2 regions of the Streptomyces sp. NPDC102462 genome follow, and region 2 is predicted to be linked to the other one. Evidence: riboswitches for the same ligand, from Rfam matches in the RefSeq annotation. Region 2 holds a riboswitch; the other holds the start of a gene.
The links. Region 2 has a riboswitch for glycine ahead of gcvT (glycine cleavage system aminomethyltransferase GcvT). Riboswitches for the same ligand answer to the same signal wherever they lie in the genome.
Positions count from the first base shown of each region.

Region 1: linked by a shared signal. The riboswitch ahead of gcvP (aminomethyl-transferring glycine dehydrogenase) and the one ahead of gcvT (glycine cleavage system aminomethyltransferase GcvT) in region 2 are both predicted to bind glycine.

Region 1 covers NZ_JBIWKB010000029.1:9,784-19,649, forward strand. Annotated here, with positions in the region: gene ACIRFL_RS24200 (DNA polymerase IV) at 1-890, shown strand, start outside; gene ACIRFL_RS24205 (PRC-barrel domain-containing protein) at 1,533-1,907, opposite strand; glycine riboswitch at 2,022-2,117, shown strand; gene gcvP (aminomethyl-transferring glycine dehydrogenase) at 2,294-5,179, shown strand; gene ACIRFL_RS24215 (molybdopterin-binding protein) at 5,283-5,702, opposite strand; gene ACIRFL_RS24220 (ABC transporter ATP-binding protein) at 5,781-6,872, opposite strand; gene modB (molybdate ABC transporter permease subunit) at 7,093-7,953, opposite strand; gene modA (molybdate ABC transporter substrate-binding protein) at 7,950-8,777, opposite strand; gene ACIRFL_RS24235 (molybdopterin-dependent oxidoreductase) at 8,987-9,448, shown strand; gene ACIRFL_RS24240 (molybdopterin-binding protein) at 9,466-9,861, opposite strand.
Region 2 covers NZ_JBIWKB010000050.1:28,043-37,908, forward strand. Annotated here, with positions in the region: gene ACIRFL_RS32610 (ABC transporter ATP-binding protein) at 1-78, opposite strand, end outside; gene ACIRFL_RS32615 (ABC transporter permease) at 75-1,073, opposite strand; gene ACIRFL_RS32620 (ABC transporter substrate-binding protein) at 1,213-3,009, opposite strand; gene ACIRFL_RS32625 (ABC transporter permease) at 3,083-4,090, opposite strand; gene ACIRFL_RS32630 (enhanced serine sensitivity protein SseB C-terminal domain-containing protein) at 4,418-5,206, opposite strand; gene ACIRFL_RS32635 (enhanced serine sensitivity protein SseB) at 5,458-6,219, opposite strand; gene ACIRFL_RS32640 (AAA family ATPase) at 6,286-6,963, opposite strand; glycine riboswitch at 7,134-7,230, shown strand; gene gcvT (glycine cleavage system aminomethyltransferase GcvT) at 7,380-8,507, shown strand; gene gcvH (glycine cleavage system protein GcvH) at 8,635-9,012, shown strand; gene glyA (serine hydroxymethyltransferase) at 9,028-9,866, shown strand, end outside.

The DNA of each region.
Region 1 (9,866 bases), on a different contig from region 2:
AACGCGCCCTGCTCGGCCCCATGTCGGTGCGGACCCTGCCGGGGGTGGGCCCGGCGACCGGCGACCATCTGCGGCGGGCCGGGATCGCCACGGTCGAGGAGATCGCCGAGGCGGGCGAGGACGAGTTGGTGCGGCTGCTGGGCAAGGCCCACGGGCACTCGTTGTACGCGATGGCGCTGGCGCACGACGAGCGGCCCGTGGTGGCCGAGCGGGAGACCAAGTCGGTTTCCGTCGAGGACACGTACGACGTGGACATCCACGATCGGGTCCGGGTCGGTCTTGAGGTGCAGCGGCTCGCCGACCGGTGTGTGCGGCGGCTGCGCGGGGCGGGACTGTCCGGGCGGACCATCGTGCTGAAGGTGCGGCGGTACGACTTCTCCACGCTGACCCGGTCGGAGACGCTGCGGGGACCCACGGACGATCCCGCGGTGGTGCGGGAGGCGGCGGCCCGGCTGCTGGACTCGGTGGACACGACGGGCGGGGTGCGGCTGCTCGGGGTCGGCGTCTCCGGCCTCGCCGACTACACGCAGGAGGACCTGTTCGCGCAGGCGGCGGGGGAACTGGCCGAGGCGGTGCCGGAGGAGAGCGTGGCCGAGTCCGTGGAGGAGCCGCAGTCGGCCGCCGAGCGGCACTGGCCCGCGGGGCACGATGTGAGACACGCCGACCACGGGCACGGATGGGTGCAGGGCAGCGGCCTGGGGCGGGTCACGGTGCGATTCGAGACACCGGGGTCCGAGCCGGGACGGGTGCGGACGTTCCGGGTCGACGATCCCGACCTTGAGCCGGCGGAACCGCTGCCGCTGGTGCCGGGGGAAGTGCGGGGGAGTGGGGGCGGAGCGGTGGGGGGTCCGGGCGGTGGTGGGCCGGAGGTAGTGCGAGACAGCGGCTGAAGCGGGGGCTCCGGGCGGGGCCCGGGTGGGATTCGCCGATGGGGCCGTCGCGGCCATGCGGGTTGTGCGGCTGCCGCCGCCGGGGTGCTCGGCGGTCGTGTGACGGCTGGGGTGCGCCGTGGGGGCGGGGCGCGGTGTCGGCAGGACGTCGGCGGAGGAGGGAGAGGGCCGGGCGGCCTGGCGGGGAGGGGCGGCGTCGGACCGTTGAGGCGCCCGGTCGCGGACATGGGGGCCGATGCCGGCGGGGCGGCTGGCCGTGCGGGTTGTGCGTGGGCGGGGGCGGGCTTGCCGACCGGGTTCACGGGGGTGCCGGATGTGTTCTCGGCGCGTTGGCCGGCGGGGTGGGGGTGGGCGCGGATGTGCGGCGGTTTCGTCGGCGTGCCTGGGGAAGTGGCAGGCGAGCGGTCTGGGGCGTGAAGGGTTGAGAGGGTGCAGTGCCTTACGTCCAGCCGCTCGGCTCCGGCGTACAGCACGACCGGCGCGTTCGCGGTGTCACGGACCGTGCCCCGGTGCGGCGGGTGGTGGCGTGCGGTGTGGCGCTCAGGCGTGGAGGGTGCGCGGGGTGGCGGGCCGCGGCGTGGGAGCGTCGGGTGTGGTGGGGCGGAGGGGGCCGGGGGTGGGGGGTTGGGCCGTACAGGGGGGTCAGGGGTCGTCGTGGCCTGCCAGGTTGCCGAAGTTGTGGTCCGGGCGCGGGGGTGGCGGTGTGGCCACGTCCAGGCCGTAGTGGTGGTAGAGCTGGAGTTCCTGCTCGGGGGAGAGGTGGCGGCCCACGCCGAAGTCCGGGGCGTCCTTGATGAGGGCGCGGTCGAAGGGGACGCGCAGGGTGCCCTCGACCAACTCGCTGGGCTCAAGGGGGACGAAGGCGTCCCTGGAGAACAGGCCCGTCCGTATGGCCGCCCACTCCGGCACGCCCGTGGCATCGTCGAGATAGACCTCGTCAATGGTGCCGATCTTGGTGCCGTTGCGGTCGAACGCCTTGCGGCCGATCAGGTTGCGCGGATCGATATCGGTCTGCACCGGGCCCTCCTCATGGTCGCAGATCATTCGTAAGCACTACAAAAGAGCAGATTCGGGGAGGCGGCCACTCGAAGCCCCGTCGTCGACCTCGCTGGTACGCTGGCAAGCGGCTGCTGACCCCGTGCGGGAGAGTCCTCCGGACAACGTCGGAGGCGCCGAAGGAGCAAATCCTCCCCGGAATCTCTCAGGCTCACGTACCGCATGGACGAGGTCACTCTGGAAAGCAGGGCGGGTGTCGACGGCTCCCGCTCTCACCGACGGGGAAAGCCGCGCACCCTCGGGTGACGCGGTGAAGCTCTCAGGTCGAGATGACAGAGGGGGAGGCCGTCGGGGTGCCCGCGCCGGGGCGCCCCTCGAAGGTCGCGTCAGACCAGGAGGCCTCCGCAATGACCGCCCAACGCACTCCGCTCTTCGAGCTCGAACAGGGCATCCCCTTCGAGCAGCGGCACATCGGGCCCGACCAGGAGGCGCGGGCCAAGATGCTCGCGCAGGTCGGCTACGGCTCGCTCGACGAGCTGACCGCCGCAGCCGTACCGGATGTGATCAAGAACGCCGACGGGCTCGACCTGCCGGGCGCGCGCAGCGAGGCGGAGGTGCTGGCCGAGCTGCGCTCCCTCGCCGACCGCAACCAGGTCCTCGGGTCGATGATCGGGCTCGGCTACTACGGCACGTTCACGCCGCCCGTCATCCTGCGCAACGTCATGGAGAACCCGGCCTGGTACACCGCCTACACGCCGTACCAGCCGGAGATCTCGCAGGGGCGGCTCGAAGCGCTGCTGAACTTCCAGACCATGGTCGCCGACCTCACCGGACTGCCCACCTCCGGTGCCTCCCTCCTCGACGAGGGCACGGCCGCGGCCGAGGCGATGGCCCTGTCCCGGCGCATGGGCAAGAACAAGAAGGGCCTCTTCCTGGTCGACGCGGACACGCTGCCGCAGACCATCGCCGTGATCCGGACCCGCGCCGAACCCACCGGCGTGGAGGTCGTCGTCGCCGACCTGAGCGACGGCATCCCGGCCGAGATCGCCGAGCGGGAGATCAACGGCGTACTGCTCCAGTACCCCGGAGCCTCGGGAGCGGTGCGCGACATCGCGCCGGTCGTCGAGCGGGCCCATGAACTCGGCGCGCTCGTCACCGTCGCCGCCGACCTGCTCGCCCTCACGCTGCTGAAGTCGCCGGGCGAGCTGGGCGCGGACATCGCCGTCGGTACGACCCAGCGCTTCGGCGTGCCCATGGGCTTCGGCGGGCCGCACGCGGGCTACATGGCCGTGCGCGAGAAGTTCGCGCGCAGCCTGCCGGGCCGCCTCGTCGGCGTGTCCGTCGACGCCGACGGGCACAAGGCGTACCGGCTCGCCCTGCAGACCCGTGAGCAGCACATCCGGCGCGAGAAGGCCACCAGCAACATCTGCACCGCGCAGGTGCTGCTCGCGGTGATGGCCGGCCTGTACGCCGTCTACCACGGCCCCGAGGGGCTGCGGGCCATCGCCCGGCGCACGCACCGGTACGCCGCGCTGCTCGCGGCGGGTCTGGCCGACGGCGGGTTCCAGACCGTGCACGGCGCCTACTTCGACACGCTGACGGTCAGGGCGCAGGGCCGCGCCGCGCAGATCGTCGCCGCCGCGCGCGACAACGGCGTCAATCTGCGCCTGGTCGACGCCGACCACGTCTCGATCGCCTGCGACGAGACGACCGACCGGGACCGGCTCGGCGCCGTGTGGGCCGCCTTCGGCGTGCGGGGTGACATCGAGGCGCTGGACGCGGCCACCGAGGACGCGCTTCCCGAGGCGCTGCTGCGTGCCGACGCGTTCCTCACCCATCCCGTCTTCCACCAGCACCGCTCCGAGACCGCGATGCTGCGCTATCTGCGCAAGCTGGCCGACCGCGACTACGCGCTGGACCGCGGCATGATCCCGCTCGGCTCCTGCACGATGAAGCTCAACGCGACCACCGAGATGGAGCCGGTGACCTGGCCCGAGTTCGGGCAGCTGCATCCGTTCGCGCCCGCCGAGCAGGCGCAGGGCTACCTCACGCTGATCCGCGAGCTGGAGGAGCGGCTTGCCGAGGTCACCGGCTACGACAAGGTCTCGCTGCAGCCCAACGCGGGCTCGCAGGGCGAGCTGGCCGGTCTGCTGGCCGTGCGGGGCTACCACCGCGCCAACGGTGACGAGGGGCGCGTGGTGTGCCTGATCCCGTCCTCCGCGCACGGCACCAACGCCGCGAGCGCCGTGATGGCCGGGATGCGGGTCGTCGTCGTCAAGACCGCCGAGGACGGCGAGATCGACGTGGCGGACCTGCGGGCGAAGATCGAGCAGCACCGCGACGAGCTGGCCGTGTTGATGATCACCTACCCGTCCACGCACGGCGTGTTCGAGGAGCACGTCGCCGACATCTGCGCCCAGGTCCACGAGGCGGGCGGCCAGGTGTACGTGGACGGCGCCAACCTCAACGCCCTGGTCGGGCTCGCCAAGCCGGGCCACTTCGGCGGTGACGTCTCGCATCTCAATCTGCACAAGACGTTCTGCATTCCGCACGGCGGCGGGGGGCCCGGCGTGGGTCCGGTGGGTGTGCGCTCGCACCTGGCGCCGTATCTGCCGAACCATCCGCTGCAGCCCGCCGCCGGTCCCGAGACGGGTGTCGGCCCCATCTCGGCCGCGCCGTGGGGCTCCGCGGGGATCCTGCCCATCTCGTGGGCGTACGTCCGGCTGATGGGCGGCGAAGGGCTGCGGCGCGCCACGCAGGTGGCCGTGCTGTCCGCCAACTACATCGCCAAGCGTCTGGAGCCCCACTACCCGGTCCTCTACACCGGTCCCGGCGGCCTGGTCGCGCACGAGTGCATCATCGATCTGCGCCCGTTGACCAAGGCGACCGGCGTGAGCGTGGACGACGTGGCCAAGCGGCTGATCGACTACGGCTTCCACGCGCCGACGATGTCGTTCCCGGTGGCCGGCACGTTGATGATCGAGCCGACCGAGTCGGAGGACCTGACCGAGCTGGACCGGTTCTGCGAGGCGATGATCGCGATCCGTGCGGAGATCGAGAAGGTCGGCTCCGGCGTGTGGCCCGCCGACGACAACCCGCTGCGGGGCGCCCCGCACACCGCGGCCGCGCTCGGCGGGCAGTGGACCCACTCCTACAGCCGTGAGGAGGCGGTCTTCCCGGCGGGTGTCTCGGCCGCCGACAAGTACTGGCCGCCGGTCCGCCGCATCGACCAGGCCTTCGGCGACCGGAACCTGGTCTGCTCCTGCCCGCCGCTCGACGCGTACGAGGACTGAGCCGGGCGAACGCGTGAGGGTGCCCGCCGGAGGACCGGGCGGGCACCCTCACGCGTGCCCCTCGCGGGCAGGGCCGGGTGGCGAGTTCGGACCACGGTGTTCCTCAGGCCGTCGCGAGCGACACCTCGGTCGACTTGATCAGGGCGAAGACGGCGGAACCCGCCGAAAGACCCAGGTCGGTGACGGACTCGCTGGTGATCGCCGAGGTCAGCTCGCCGCCCTCGACCGCGATCTTCACGGAGGCCATCGCGTCGCCGGCGGCGATGCCGGTGACCGTGCCGGGCAGCTGGTTGCGGATCGAGACGCGTTCGACCGGGGCGGTGGCCAGGGCGACCTCCGTCGACTTCACCAGGGCGCGCACGGCGGAGCCCGTGGCGAGACCGAGGTCTTCGGCGGCCTCCCGGGTGATCGCGGCGGTCAGGTCCTGCCCGCCGGTGAGGCGGACCTTCACCGTGGCCATCACCTCGCCCGGGGTGACGGCGGTGACGGTGCCGGGGAGCTGGTTGCGGATGCTCAGGCTCATGGGAACGCCTCGCAGGATGTGGGGGGATTCGGGGTCGACGGGCCCCTGGCGGTCCCCACCGTAGCCGCAGCCGCCGCCTCAGGCCGGGTAGGCGTGGGTCTGCGTCGCCTTGACCGTCGCCCACACCGGGGCACCCGGGCGCAGATCGAGTTCCGCGGCGGCGACCGTGGTGAGGTCGGCCGCGAGCGGCAGTTCACCGGTCAGGTCGGCACGGAGCTGATCGCCGTGGGTCTCGAGACCGGCCACCTCGCAGCGCCACAGGTTGCGGGCGCTGGAGCCGGTGGGGCGGTCCCGGTGGAGGGTGACGGCGCCCGGCGGGAAGGCCACGAAGACCGGGCCCGACAGGTCCTCGGTCGTGGTGACGGCGGGCCCGCCGTCCAGCCGTACCGTGTGGCCCTCGGCCCGGCCCCGGTAGAGATTGAGGCCGACCAGCCGCGCGATGTAGTCCGTGCGCGGATGACGGGCGATGTCGGTGGGTGAGCCTTCCTGGACCACGCGGCCCTGCTCGACCACGACGAGCCGGTCGGCGAGCACCATGGCGTCCAGGGGGTCGTGGGTCACCAGGACGGCGACCGCCTCGAACTCGGCGAGGTGGCGGCGGAGCTGGGCGCGCACCTGAAGCCGGGTGCGGGCGTCCAGGGCGGCCAGCGGCTCGTCGAGGAGCAGCAGGCGGGGGCCGGTGGCCAGGGCCCGGGCCAGGGCGACCCGCTGGGCCTGGCCGCCGGACAGCCGGCGTGGCTTGGCGCCCGCGTGCTCGGCCAGGCCCATGCGGTCCAGCCAGGCTGCGGCCAGGGCGCGGGCCTCGGCCTTGGTCGCGCCACGGCAGCGGGGGCCGAAGGCCACGTTGTCCAGGGCTGACAGGTGCGGGAAGAGCAGATAGTCCTGGAAGACGACGCCGACGGGGCGTGACTCCGGTGCCGTCCGGTCGAGGGCGGTGCCGTCGAGCCGCAGATGGCCGCCGGTGAGCGGGGCGAGACCGGCGAGGGCGCGCAGCGCCGTGGTCTTTCCGGCGCCGTTGGGCCCGAGCAGGGCCACGACGTCCCCGGGCGCGGCCCGCAGGGTGATGTCGAGGCGGAAGGAGCCGCGGTCGACGACGAGCCGGGCGTCGAGCCCGTCACCGCGGGTGCCTTCGGCGACGAGGCCGGCCGTGGTGTCGTCGATGTCCGTCATGGGGTGCACATCCAGAGGTCGGGCGGGCGGGACCGGGACGGTGGGCGTGGCGGTCGTCCGGTGGGCGGTGCGGCGGGGGCGCGGTGGGGTACCGGATGCGGCTCCTCGTACCGGCGATCGTACGGCCGTACGCCGCGGGGCCGCTCCCGGATCGCGCCCGTGACCTTTCGGCACGCCGGTAGCGCCGCGGCACGTGCGTGGACGGCGGGGGACGGGGGTGTCACGGTGTGGTCAGCCAGCGGTCACGCAGCCCCGCCAGTACCGCGATCGAGACCGCGAGCAGGACGAGGCTGAGCGCGATGGCCGCCTCGGGATCGTTCTGGAGGGCCAGATAGACCGCGAGGGGCATGGTCTGGGTGCGGCCGGGGAAGTTGCCGGCGAACGTGATGGTCGCGCCGAACTCACCGAGCGCACGGGCCCAGGCCAGGACCGCGCCCGCCGCGATGCCCGGGGCGATCAGCGGCAGCGTGACCCGGCGGAACGCGGTGAACCGGGAGGCACCGAGGGTGGTGGCCGCCTCCTCGAAGCGCGGGTCGGCGGCGCGTAGCGTGCCCTCGACGCTGATGACGAGGAACGGCATCGCGACGAACGCCTCGGCGATCACCACGCCCGTCGTGGTGAACGGCAGCGTGATGCCGAACCAGGAGTCCAGCCACCGCCCGACGACTCCGTTGCGGCCGAGGGCGAGGAGCAGGGCCACACCGCCGACCACCGGGGGAAGGACGAGCGGCAGGGTGACCAGGGCGCGTACGACACCGCGGCCGGGGAAGTCGGTGCGGGCCAGCAGCCAGGCCAGCGGCACGCCCAGGACCAGGCTCACCCCGGTCGCCGCGGTCGCCGTGATCAGCGACAGCTGGAGCGCCTGCCACACCTCGGTGCTGCTCAGCAGCTCCGGCAGGCTGCCCCAGGGGGCGCGGACGAGCAGGGCGAGCAGGGGCAGCAGCAGGAACGCCAGCGCGACGACGCCGGGCAGCAGGAGCGGGAGCGGCACACCGCGCCGGCCCGGCGCGCGGGCGTCCTTGCGCCGCGGCCCGCCCTTGGAGGCGCGGGGCGCGGCGCCGGACGCGTCGAGCCGGGTCACGGCTTGAGGAACCCGGCCTCGCCCAGCACCCGTTGGCCCTCGGCGGAGCGTACGAGCGCGATGAACGCGTCGGCCGCCCCGGCGTTGGGCGCGTTCTTGAGAAGGGTGATCGGATAGTCGTTGACGGCCTCGGCCGACTCGGGGAAGTCCACGCCCTCCACCTTGTCGCCCGCGGCCTTCACATCGGTCTTGTAGACGACCGCCGCGTCGGCCTCCTTCAGTTCCACCTTCGTCAGGGCGCTCTTGACGTCCTGTTCGTAGGAGACCGGGGTGAGCTTGAGCTTGCCGGCCTCCAGGGCCTTCTGGGCGGCGGCGCCGCACGGCACGGTCCTGTCGCACAGGACGACCTTCAGACCGGACTTGGTGAGGTCCTTCAGGGAGGAGACCTTGTCGGGGTTGCCCGGCAGGGTGGCGATCTCCAGCTGGTTGCGGGCGAAGGTGACCGGGGTTCCGGCCGCGTCGCCCTTGTCCGTCACGAGCGCCATCGTCTTCGGGCTGGCGGCGGCGAAGACATCGGCCGGCGCGCCGCCCGTGATGCTCGCCGCGAGGGTGTCGCTGCCGCCGAAGTTGAAGGTGACCTTGGTGCCCGGGTGCTGTTTCTCGAACGTGGCGCCCAGCTCGGTGAAGCTCTCCTGCAGCGAGGCCGCGGCGAACACGGTCACCGTGCCGGACAGCTTCGGCGAGGCCGAGGAGGAGCCGGACGCGGAGTCGTCCGTGGACGACGAGTCGTCCGCGGAGGAGCAGGCGCTCAGCGCCATCAGGGCGGCGGCTCCCGCGCCGGTCACTTGCAGCATCCGCCGGGACCGGCGCTCGGAACGGGTCATCACGGTTCTACTCCTTCGAGCCTCGGACAAGGCTGTCGCGCTCCGCCACGGCCGCAGCAGGCCGTGCCGCGATGAGATGATACTGCCGCATCTGCTAGGCATAAGTCTTCTCTTGCATCGCATGAGCTGGAACAACGACGGATCAAGCCGGGCATCTGCGTTTGCGCGAGGTCGTGCCGCGGGTACCGTCATCCGGGAGGTGGTCGCACGTGACGCTCGCCGAACTCGCCCTGACCGGCGACCTGGCCCGGCCGGTCCGCCTCACGGTGCCGGATCTGCTCGCCTGGCCGCAGCACCGGGTACGGGTCGGCTTCGAGTGCGCCACCAGCGGAACGCAGCACCACCGGTTCGCCGGTCCGCTGCTGTACGACGTCCTGTCCGACGCGGGGCCCGGCTTCGATCCCGTGCGGCGCAAGGACCGACTGCGCTTCCTCATCGCCGTCGACGGCACGGACGGGCACCGCGCGCTGCTGTCCTGGGCCGAGATCGACCCCGACTTCGCCCATGCGCCCGTGCTGCTCGCCGTCAGCATCGACGACACCCCGCTCGACCGGCACGGGCCCCAGCTGGTGCTCCCTCAGGACCGGTGCGGCGCGCGGCACATCAGCGGCATCAACGCAATACGCCTGGACGGGTGCTACCGGTGCGGCACGCGGACCCCGACCGGCTGAGCCGGGCGGGGTCGATTTCACACGCGGTCGATGTGTACGTTTGTCGACTTCACTCGGGCCGTGGCCTCCATGCCGACCTCCAGGGCCAGTTCCTCCACGGCCTCCCGGGTCAGCAGGGAGACCAGCCGGTGCGGGCCCGCCTGGATCTCGACCTGGGCCGCGACGTCGCCGAGCTTGATCGCGGTGACGATCCCCGGGAAGGCGTTGCGCACCGACGTGTACGACGTTTCCTCCTCGCCCCCGCCCGCCCTGGCCAGTTCGACCGAGAACGCCGCCAGGTCCCGGCCGTCGATGAGCCGTCGTCCGGCCTCGTCGCGGTGGGTCGCCATCCGGCCCGCGTCGGCCCAGCGACGTGCGGTGTCCGGGCTCACGCCGAGCAGCCGTGCCGCCTGGCCGATCGTGTAGGACTGCATGCCGG
Region 2 (9,866 bases):
TACTTCCAGGAAGGCGGTGCTGGGCGAGGCGGCGGTGGGCTCGCCCACGGCCGCTCCGCTCTTGCTGAGGTCGGTCATGCGAGCCTCACTCGGGGGTCGATCACGGCGTAGAGGATGTCCACGACCAGGTTGGCGATGAGCACGGCGAGCGAGGTGATCAGGACGACGCCCAGGATGATGGGCAGGTCCTGGGTCTTGATCGCGGTCAGCACCTCCCGGCCGAGGCCGGGCAGGTTGAACGTGCTCTCGGTGAGAACCGCGCCGCCGATGAGGGCCCCGAGGTCCATGCCGAGCATGGTCAGGATCGGCGTCATCGTGGAGCGCATGGCGTGCTTGCCGATGACGGTCTGCTCCCGCAGGCCCTTGGCGCGGGCGGTGCGGATGTAGTCCTCGCCGAGGATCTCCAGCATGGTGGCCCGGGTGATCCGGGCGTACATCGCCGCGTAGAGGAAGGCGAGGGTGATCCACGGAAGGATCATGCCGCCGAACCAGCCGCCGAAGCTCTGGCTGAGGGGCACGTACTCGGCCTTGAACCACTTCAGGCCGAAGGCGAAGACCGACAGCGCGATCATGCCCGTGAAGTAGATGGGGAGCGAGACACCGGACAGAGCGATGACCATCGCGCCGCGGTCCCAGATGCTGCCCCGCTTGAGCGCGGAGAGGACACCCGCCGCGACACCGACGACCAGCCACAGCACGGCGGCACCGAGCGCGAGACCCAGGGTCACCGGGAAGCGGTCGGTGAGCACCGGCCAGATGGCCTGCTCGGTACGGAAGGAGTAGCCGAAGCACGGCGCGGCGCAGTGGGTGACGTCACCGCCGGCCGCGTAGGTGCGGCCCGCGAAGATGCCCTTGAAGAACTCCCAGACCTGGGAGTAGATCGGGTCGTTCAGGCCCAGCTTCACCCGTACGGCCTCGACGGCCGCGGGATCGGCCTGCTTGCCCACGAAGCTCGTGGCGATGTCGACGCCCGCCCACTTGGGGACGAGGAAGAAGATGCCGAAGACCACCAGGATGATGACCACGAGCATCACTGCGGCGGCGAACAACCGCCTGATGAGGTAAGCGAGCACAGCTCTCGGCCCGCCGCGGGCCGCGGGCCACCGGTGGGGCTTTCCCACGCCTTGTGGGCGGTGGGGGACCTCCGGTGGCCCGCGATCACGCGTCGCCGGCCTTCACCTGCCTTTCGTGCCGTACGGCGGGTGTGCCGGGTTACTTCGGGTTCTTCAGACCGAGGTTGACGAAGTCGTACATGCCGCTGTAGCCGTCGGACGTGTAGACGTTCGCCAGGTTGCTGGAGCGCCAGTTGATGAACTTCTCGAACACGAAGGGCAGGTAGTAGCCGCCCTCCATGACCTTGTGGTTGATCTCCGTGGCGATCTTGGCCTTGCCCGCGTCGTCCAGCGTGTCGACGTAGTCGTCGAACAGGCCGTCGATCGCCTTGTCCTTGATCAGAGCGTAGTTGTTGTTACCGCTCTCCAGGATGTAGTTGCTGTTCCACAGCGGCAGACCGTAGCCCTGGACGGACGGGAAGTCCGGGCCCCAGCCCATGATGATGATGCCGTAGCCCTTCTTCTTCACGTTCGAGGGGCTGCCGATGATGCCGGTGGTCTGCGAACCGTCGTACTGGTCGATCTCGACGTCGATGCCGACCTTCTTCAGCGACGCCTGCATGGACTGAGCGGTGGCCACCTCGACCGGCTTGTTGTTGCGGACGGCGATGGTGGTCTTGAAGCCGCTCGGCTTGCCGCAGGCCTTCAGCTCTTCCTTGGCCTTGGCGGCGTTGCCGCTCTTGTTGGCGCCGGCCAGCTCGTACGGGTCGTAGCTCTGGCCCTCGGAGCCGGGCACCGCCGGGGGCAGCATGTTGGTGCCGATGTCACCACCGGCGAGCGGGCCGCCGCGGGCGGTCTGCAGCGACACGTGGTCGGCGCCGTAGATGACGGCCTTGCGGCAGTGGATGTTGTCGAACGGCTTCACGCTCTGCGGGAAGACCGCGTAACGGATGTAGCCGGAGACCGGGTTGTCCAGGTTGCCCTTGTGCTGCTTCAGGGCGGTGGTGCGGCCCTGCGGGGACATACCGGTCTGGTTGATGTCCAGGTCCAGGTCACCGTTGATCAGGCGCTGGTCGAGCTCGTTGGCGTTGGTGAAGAACTTGACCGTGATCTTGTCCGGGTACGCCTTGCGGACCGGGTCCGAGGACTGCTTCCACTCGGTGTTGCGGACCAGCGTGAGGTCCTTGCCCGGGTTGTAGGACTCGAACTTGTACGGGCCCGAGGAGAACGGGTGCAGCTGGTACTTGGACTTGGTGTCCTTGTCCTGGCGGACCGGGGAGGCCGAGGTCAGGGCCAGCATCTCCTCGAAGTCCGAGTTGGCCTTCGGCAGGTGGAAGACGATGGTCTTGTCGTCGGGCGTCTCGATCGCCTTCAGGCCGAGCTTGTCCGCGGACTTGTCCTTGTACGGGCCCTGGTACTCACCCTTGGGGTCGAGCACCTCCTTCAGGTACGTCGGACCGCCGGAGAGCACGTCCTGTGCCCACACCCGCTCGATGCCGTACTTGACGTCCTTCGAGGTGATCGGCTTGCCGTCTTCCCACGTGATGCCGTCGCGCAGGGTGTACGTGTAGGTCTTGCCGTCGTCGCTGACCTTGGCGACACTGGTGGCGAGGTCCGGTGCCACGGAGGCGCCGTCCTTGCCGGGGGCCGGCTTGTTCGTGACGAGCTGACGGCTGTAGTAGCGCGAGAAGTTCCACATGAAGCCGTAGTAGCCGCGGGTGGTGTCCCACGAGTCGGCGTCCTGGGCACCGCCGAACTTCAGCGTGCCACCCTTCTTGGCCAGCGAGGCCTGGGCGACCTTGTTGTTCGCGGCGTCGAAGCCCGCGGCGCCGTTCTTCGAGCCCTTGTCGCCACTGTCGTCGCCGCCGCCGCACGCTGCCGTGGTCAGCAGCGCGGCGACCACGGCGGCAGCGGCCATGGCCTGCTTGCGCCGCCCTGAGGTGCGTTGGGTAGTCACGATCTCGGATCCTCCGGATGGATTTGATGAGAGATCCCGTGAATGAGCCACGGGTCGCTTGGGGTACGGCAGTTCAGCGGGAGCCCTTCGGGTCAAGCGCGTCGCGCACGCCGTCGCCGAAGAGGTTGAAGGCAAGAACGGTGATGAAGATCGCCACGCCCGGGACCACCATGTACATGGGGTCCGAGTCGTAGTAGTCGATCGCGCTCGAAAGCATCTGCCCCCAGGAGGCCGTGGGCGGCTTGACGCCCACGCCCAGGAAGCTGAGTGCCGCCTCGGTGAGGATGTTGGTGGGGATCATCATCGTCGTGTAGACGATGATCGGCGCGACCAGGTTGGGCAGCAGTTCCTTGAACAGGATGTACAGCCGCCCGGCGCCCAGCGATCGGGCGGCCTCGACGTACTCCCGCTCACGCAGGGACAGCGTCTGGCCGCGCACCACGCGTCCGATGTAGGGCCAGCCGAAGAAGCCGATGACCAGGATCATCACGAACACGCGCACGCTCGTACCGGTCAGCCCCAGCATGTCGCTCGGCATGACGGAGACGAGGGCGATGATGAAGAGCAGCTGCGGGAAGGCCAGCAGGCCGTCCATGACCCGGCTGATGACGGAGTCGACCCAGCCGCCGAAGAAGCCCGCGAGGATGCCGAGGACGGTGCCCAGGATCACGGCCACGACCGCGGACAGGAAGCCGACCAGCAGCGAGATACGGGCGCCGTAGAGGATGCGCGCGAAGATGTCGCGGCCGTTGACCGGCTCTACGCCCAGCAGGTGGTCCCCGCTGATGCCCCCCAGTGAGCCGGTGGGAGTGCCGAACAGCGGGTCGATCAGGTCCTCGTGGTAGACGTCGGGGTCCTGCCCGACGAGACTCGTGATCACCGGCGCGAGCAGGGCGATCACGATGAGCGCGAGGACCACGATGCCGCCCGTGAGGGCGAGCTTGTCCCGCTTGAGGCGTTCCCAGGCGATCCGCCCCAAAGAGCGTCCCTGGACGGCCTTGGCGCCGGCGCTGACTACCGCCGCTTCCTCGGCCGGGCTCGGGGCCGCTTCCGCGGTCGGCTCGTGCAATGGTGCCGTCATCTGGCAGGGACCCCTCTCAACCGGCGGTAGCCGGCCCGCACTTGCCGCTGTGGCGGCATGATCAGTCCGTCGTACAAAGGGGCGACAGGCCCCTGCTGCGGGAGTCTTCAATGCTTGGGCGATCTGCTGCCAGACTTGACGGCGAATGGATGCGTAAACGTGATGCTGTCTGGAGGGTTCCGTTATCCGGACAGTGGGTAACGGGGTTCGGACGTGGAGGAGTTGGACCAACGGGACGGAGTGGGACGTTCCGGCGCGCTCTACACGCGAAGACCCGCTGCTGTCACTCCGTCACCCGGCTCACCGCCCGCCCGCGACGGCATCGCGTCAGTACCTGCCCTGGACCGGCGGATAGCCGTACCCGGCGGCCGGTGCGGGCGGTTGGGCGGCATGCGCCTCACGGTCGTAGAAGGGGCGGGCGGCGGCCCGCATCCACATGACGACCGGGTCGTACTCATCGGTCATCGCGACGGTCGCGACCGGCAGGCCCTCCGGGACGGCGCCCATCGACTGCTGCATCATCGCGCGCACCGAGTCCACCGCGGACGGCGAAGTGTCGTACACGTCAAGGCCGATGGCGAGGTACGGCGACCCGAGGGCGGGCTGCACCCAGGCCCGGCGCAACGAGCGTACGGCCGTGGTGCGGTGGGCGTTCTGCGCGAGCAGGGCGTAGAACTGCGGGATCTCGATGCCGGGTTCCGACAGTCTGAGCGGGCCGGCCGGCTGGCGGTCCAGGCCCGTGGCGATGCGCCGCAGATCGAGCCAGGGCACGCCGACGCCGCCGCCCGGCGCGTGCGGGTTGAGCCAGAGCCCGTAGTGGTCGGGGTAGAGGGTGCGGGCGACATCGACTCCGTCGACCACCTCGTACGAACGGTTCCAGCCACTGGCGGAGAGTTCCTGGGCGGAGGTGACGCAGGGGACGTAGCCGTGGCCGTCGATCTCCATGTTCCCGTACTGGGCGTCGGGGGAGCCGGACTGACCGTGCCACAGCAGCATCCAGACCTGGCCGGAGCCGGGGGTCGCAAGCGCGCGCAGCAGCGCCTCGTAGGCGTCGTAGCGCCCGGGCGTGACCTGGCGCAGCGTGTGCTCGACGCTGCCGCTGAGGCTCGCGCTCACCTGACTTACCGCCTCTTCTTCGAGTACCCCGCATTCGCCACACAGCTTAAGCGCCCCACCCCCACCCGACCGTGCCCATCAACCCCACATCCCGGCAGCGCCCCACAGGGGCGCGAGGCTGTATCACCATGCGGCTCCGCCGCGATGGGGGTCCCCCTGTTCGAGCGAAGCCGAGAACTTGGGGGAGCGACCAGCCACAACGAAGCCGCAGACGAAACGACCGCGTAGAAAACGGCCCACCCAGCGGAGCGCTACCGTTCGTAGAACGGCCGCACATTCGTCCTGAGCCACTCCCCCACCGGATCCTCCGCGACATCGAGCAGGACCAGGTTGACCGGCCACCGCACCGGAACCTCCGCGAGAGCCTGCCCCAGCGCCTCCAGCGGCAGCGCACGCAGATCGCCCTCCCACTGGGTGAGTTCGACCCCCACGAACAGCACCGGATCCGCCGTCTCGATGGCCGCGAGGCACCGACGGGCCGTGCGGACCACGCCGATCGCGGCGAACTCGGCGGAGGCGGCGGACAGGAAGTCGACCGGGTCGTCCTGCCAGTCGGGTTCGAACAGCCGGACCCGGCCGCCGCCCGCCGGTCCGTCCAGCTCGGTGCGCCCGGCCCGGCACAGTTCGGCCACCGCGTCCGGCGGGAGCGGGGCGCCGACCACACCGCCCGGGTTGACCGCGATGCCGACCTGCGGGGGCAGCCCGCGGGCGAACTCCACGGCGGGTGCGATGGTGTACGACATGTGGGAGCCGACGACCTGGCGGAACTGCTCCTCCGAGGTGAAGACCGGCACATGGACCTGACCGTCGATGTCCACGGTGGGCAGGTCGAGGGGGCCGCTGTGCGGGCCGCCGCCGCTCGGCAGCGGGATCCACAGGAAGCTGCGCCCGAGGACTTCGATGATCCGGCCGCCGGCCGACGGGACGCCGAGCGAGGCCGAAAGCACCTCCTCCAGCTCGTTGCCGGGCCATCCGCCGTGCGGGTGGGGGTGCGCCTGTGCCGGGAAGTCCATCTGCCTACCGCCTGCTGGGAACCGCTGCTGTGGCTGAAAAGGCTAACGGGTGGCGGTGCCGACCCTTCACCGTGCGAAGCCGATCCCGTGCAGCACGTCTGCCGCGTCCCGGTCCAGGAGCACCGCGGAGCCGCAGCCCCCGGGCAGTTCCCCCCGTTCGACCGCGCGCAGCAGCCGGGCCGCCGATCTGCGGTGGCGCAGGAAGGCGTGGCGGGAGACGCCCCGGCCGCGTTCGCGCTGCCCGTCGAGCGCGGTCGTGGGCGGCACGTCGAGGAGGATCAGGTGCAGGGTGCCGCCGCGGCGGCGGGCCTCGCGGGCCAGCCAGCCGCGCACCCAGGACTGGGTGCCGCAGTCGTGCACCACGACGCCCTCGCCGGTGCGCAGGGCGCGGCGCAGCGCGGCGTAGTGGGCGAGGCGTACCAGCGGGCGGTACAGCGCGTAGGGCAGCAGGCGCGGGACGCGGGCGTCCCAGCGGTCCCGGGTGTCCTGGGAGTCGATGCGGATGCCGTCAACCGCGCGGTCCATCAGGGTCGACTTGCCGCTGCCGGGCAGGCCGGTGACCACGGCCAGGTCGTGGCGGCCGAAGACGAGCGCGTAGGGGCTGCGGCCGGCCCGCTCGCGCAGGTCGCGGACCACCGGGGCCGCCGGGCGGTCCGCGCAGCGCTCGGCGGCGGGGGCACCCGGCTGGCCGGGTAGTGCGAGGCCCGTGGTCGTGGCGTACGCCGTGGTCCTGTTCACCGTGATCGTCCTCCCCTTGGGTCCGGACATCCCCATCCCCGTCGAGTGTAAAGAGAAGGTAATGCGTGGTGTCTCACGGTGTCGTGCGCGTTCTGCCACAGCCCGGTCACGGATCCGGCCTGCCGTGCGGCGGCGATGCGTGCAATGATGAGCCCGCCAACTGCATACCGGCCGCTTGAATCCGCGCGGGAGAGTTCCCAGCAGCCCTGCTGGGACGCCGAAGGAGCAAGTCCCTCCCTTGAATCTCTCAGGCCCCGTTACCGCGCGGGCGAGGCACATCTGAAAAGCGGGCCGCTGTCCAGTGGCTCCACCCAAGGTGCAAGCCGTGACCACGCGGGTGGTCAGGGCGAACCTCTCAGGTTCCGATGACAGATGGGGAGGATCCACCTCGCCTTCCCCACGCCCTGGGAGACATCCGTCCGATGAGCAGTACCGAACACTCAACGCTGCGGCACACCGCGCTGGACGCGCTGCACCGCTCGCTCGGTGCGACGATGACCGACTTCGCCGGCTGGGACATGCCGCTGCGCTACGGCTCCGAGCGTGACGAGCACACGGCCGTACGCACGAGGGCCGGCCTCTTCGACCTCTCCCACATGGGGGAGATCGGGGTGACCGGGCCCGGGGCCGCGGCCCTGCTGAACTTCGCCCTGGTCGGGAACATCGCCTCGGTCGGTGTCGGCCGCGCCCGCTACACCATGATCTGCCGGTCCGACGGCGGCATCCTGGACGACCTGATCGTCTACCGGCTCGCCGAGCAGGAGTTCCTGGTCGTCGCGAACGCCGCCAACGCCCAGGTGGTGCTCGACGCGCTGGTGGAGCGCGGCGCCGGCTTCGACGCGCAGGTACGCGACGACCGCGACGCCTACGCGCTGATCGCCGTCCAGGGCCCCGAGTCCCCGGGCATCCTGGCCTCCCTCACGGACGCCGATCTGGCGGGTCTGAAGTACTACGCGGGCCTGCCCGGCACCGTCGCCGGGGTGCCCGCGCTGATCGCCCGTACCGGCTACACCGGCGAGGACGGCTTCGAGCTGTTCGTGAAGCCGGAGCACGCCGTGCAGCTGTGGCAGGCGCTGACCAAGGCGGGCGAGGGCGTCGGCCTGGTGCCGTGCGGCCTGTCCTGCCGGGACACGCTGCGCCTGGAGGCGGGCATGCCGCTGTACGGCCACGAGCTGTCGACCTCGCTCACCCCCTTCGACGCCGGGCTCGGCCGGGTGGTGAAGTTCGAGAAGGAGGGCGACTTCGTCGGGCGCGAGGCGCTGCTGGCGGCGTCCGCGCGCGCTGAGCAGAACCCGCCGCGCGTGCTGGTCGGCCTGGTCGCCGAGGGCCGCCGGGTGCCGCGTGCCGGGTACCCGGTCGTCGCGGGCGGCGCGGTGATCGGCGAGGTGACCTCCGGGGCCCCCTCCCCCACGCTGGGCCGGCCCATCGCGATGGCGTACGTCGACGCGGCGCACGCGGCGCCCGGCACGGCGGGCGTCGGCGTGGACATCCGGGGCACCCATGAGCCGTACGAGGTCGTGGCGCTGCCCTTCTACCGGCGGCAGAAGTAGAGACTGAACCCGCAGGGCGCCCAGCGGCCCCGGCCCGCTGTGATGCCGGGCACACCACCCCGCTCACCTGCGCCTTCCGCCCTCCCCCCGTCATCAGCACTGTCTCGCGTACAGGAGAATTCAGGTCATGAGCAACCCCCAGCAGCTGCGCTACAGCAAGGAGCACGAGTGGCTGTCGGCCGCCGAGGACGGCGTCTCGACGGTCGGCATCACGGAGTTCGCGGCCAACGCGCTCGGCGATGTCGTCTACGCCCAGCTCCCGGAGGTCGGCTCCACGGTGACCGCGGGCGAGTCCTGCGGTGAGCTGGAGTCGACCAAGTCGGTGTCCGACCTGTACTCCCCCGTGACCGGTGAGGTCACCGCCGTCAACGAGGACGTCGTGGACGATCCGTCGCTGGTCAACTCGGCCCCCTTCGAGGGCGGTTGGCTGTTCAGGGTGCGCGTCGCCGAGGAGCCGTCCGACCTGCTCTCGGCCGACGAGTACGTCGCCTTCACCGCCGGCTGAGGAGTCGATGACCACATGTCGCTGATGAACACCCCGCTGCACGAGCTGGACCCGGACGTGGCCGCCGCGGTCGACGCCGAGCTGCACCGCCAGCAGTCCACCCTGGAGATGATCGCCTCCGAGAACTTCGCGCCGGTCGCGGTCATGGAGGCGCAGGGCTCGGTCCTCACCAACAAGTACGCCGAGGGCTACCCGGGCCGCCGCTACTACGGCGGCTGCGAGCACGTCGACGTGACCGAGCAGATCGCCATCGACCGGGTCAAGGAGCTGTTCGGCGCCGAGTACGCCAACGTGCAGCCCCACTCGGGCGCCTCCGCCAACCAGGCCGCGCTGTTCGCGCTGGCCCGGCCCGGCGACACCATCCTCGGTCTGGACCTGGCGCACGGCGGCCACCTGACCCACGGCATGCGGCTGAACTTCTCCGGCAAGCAGTTCGACGTGGTCGCCTACCATGTCGACGAGGCCGGTCTCGTCGACATGGCCGAGGTCGAGCGGCTGGCCAAGGAGCACCGCCCGAAGGTGATCATCGCGGGCTGGTCGGCCTACCCGCGGCAGCTGGACTTCGCGGAGTTCCGCCGGATCGCCGACGAGGTGGAGGCGTACCTGTGGGTCGACATGGCCCACTTCGCGGGTCTGGTCGCCGCCGGTCTGCACCCCAACCCGGTGGAGTACGCCGACGTCGTCACCTCCACCACCCACAAGACGCTGGGCGGCCCGCGCGGCGGCATCATCCTCGCGAAGAAGGACTTCGCGAAGAAGCTGAACTCGTCCGTGTTCCCCGGCTTCCAGGGCGGCCCCCTGGAGCATGTGATCGCCGCCAAGGCGGTCTCGTTCAAGATCGCCGCCTCCGAGGA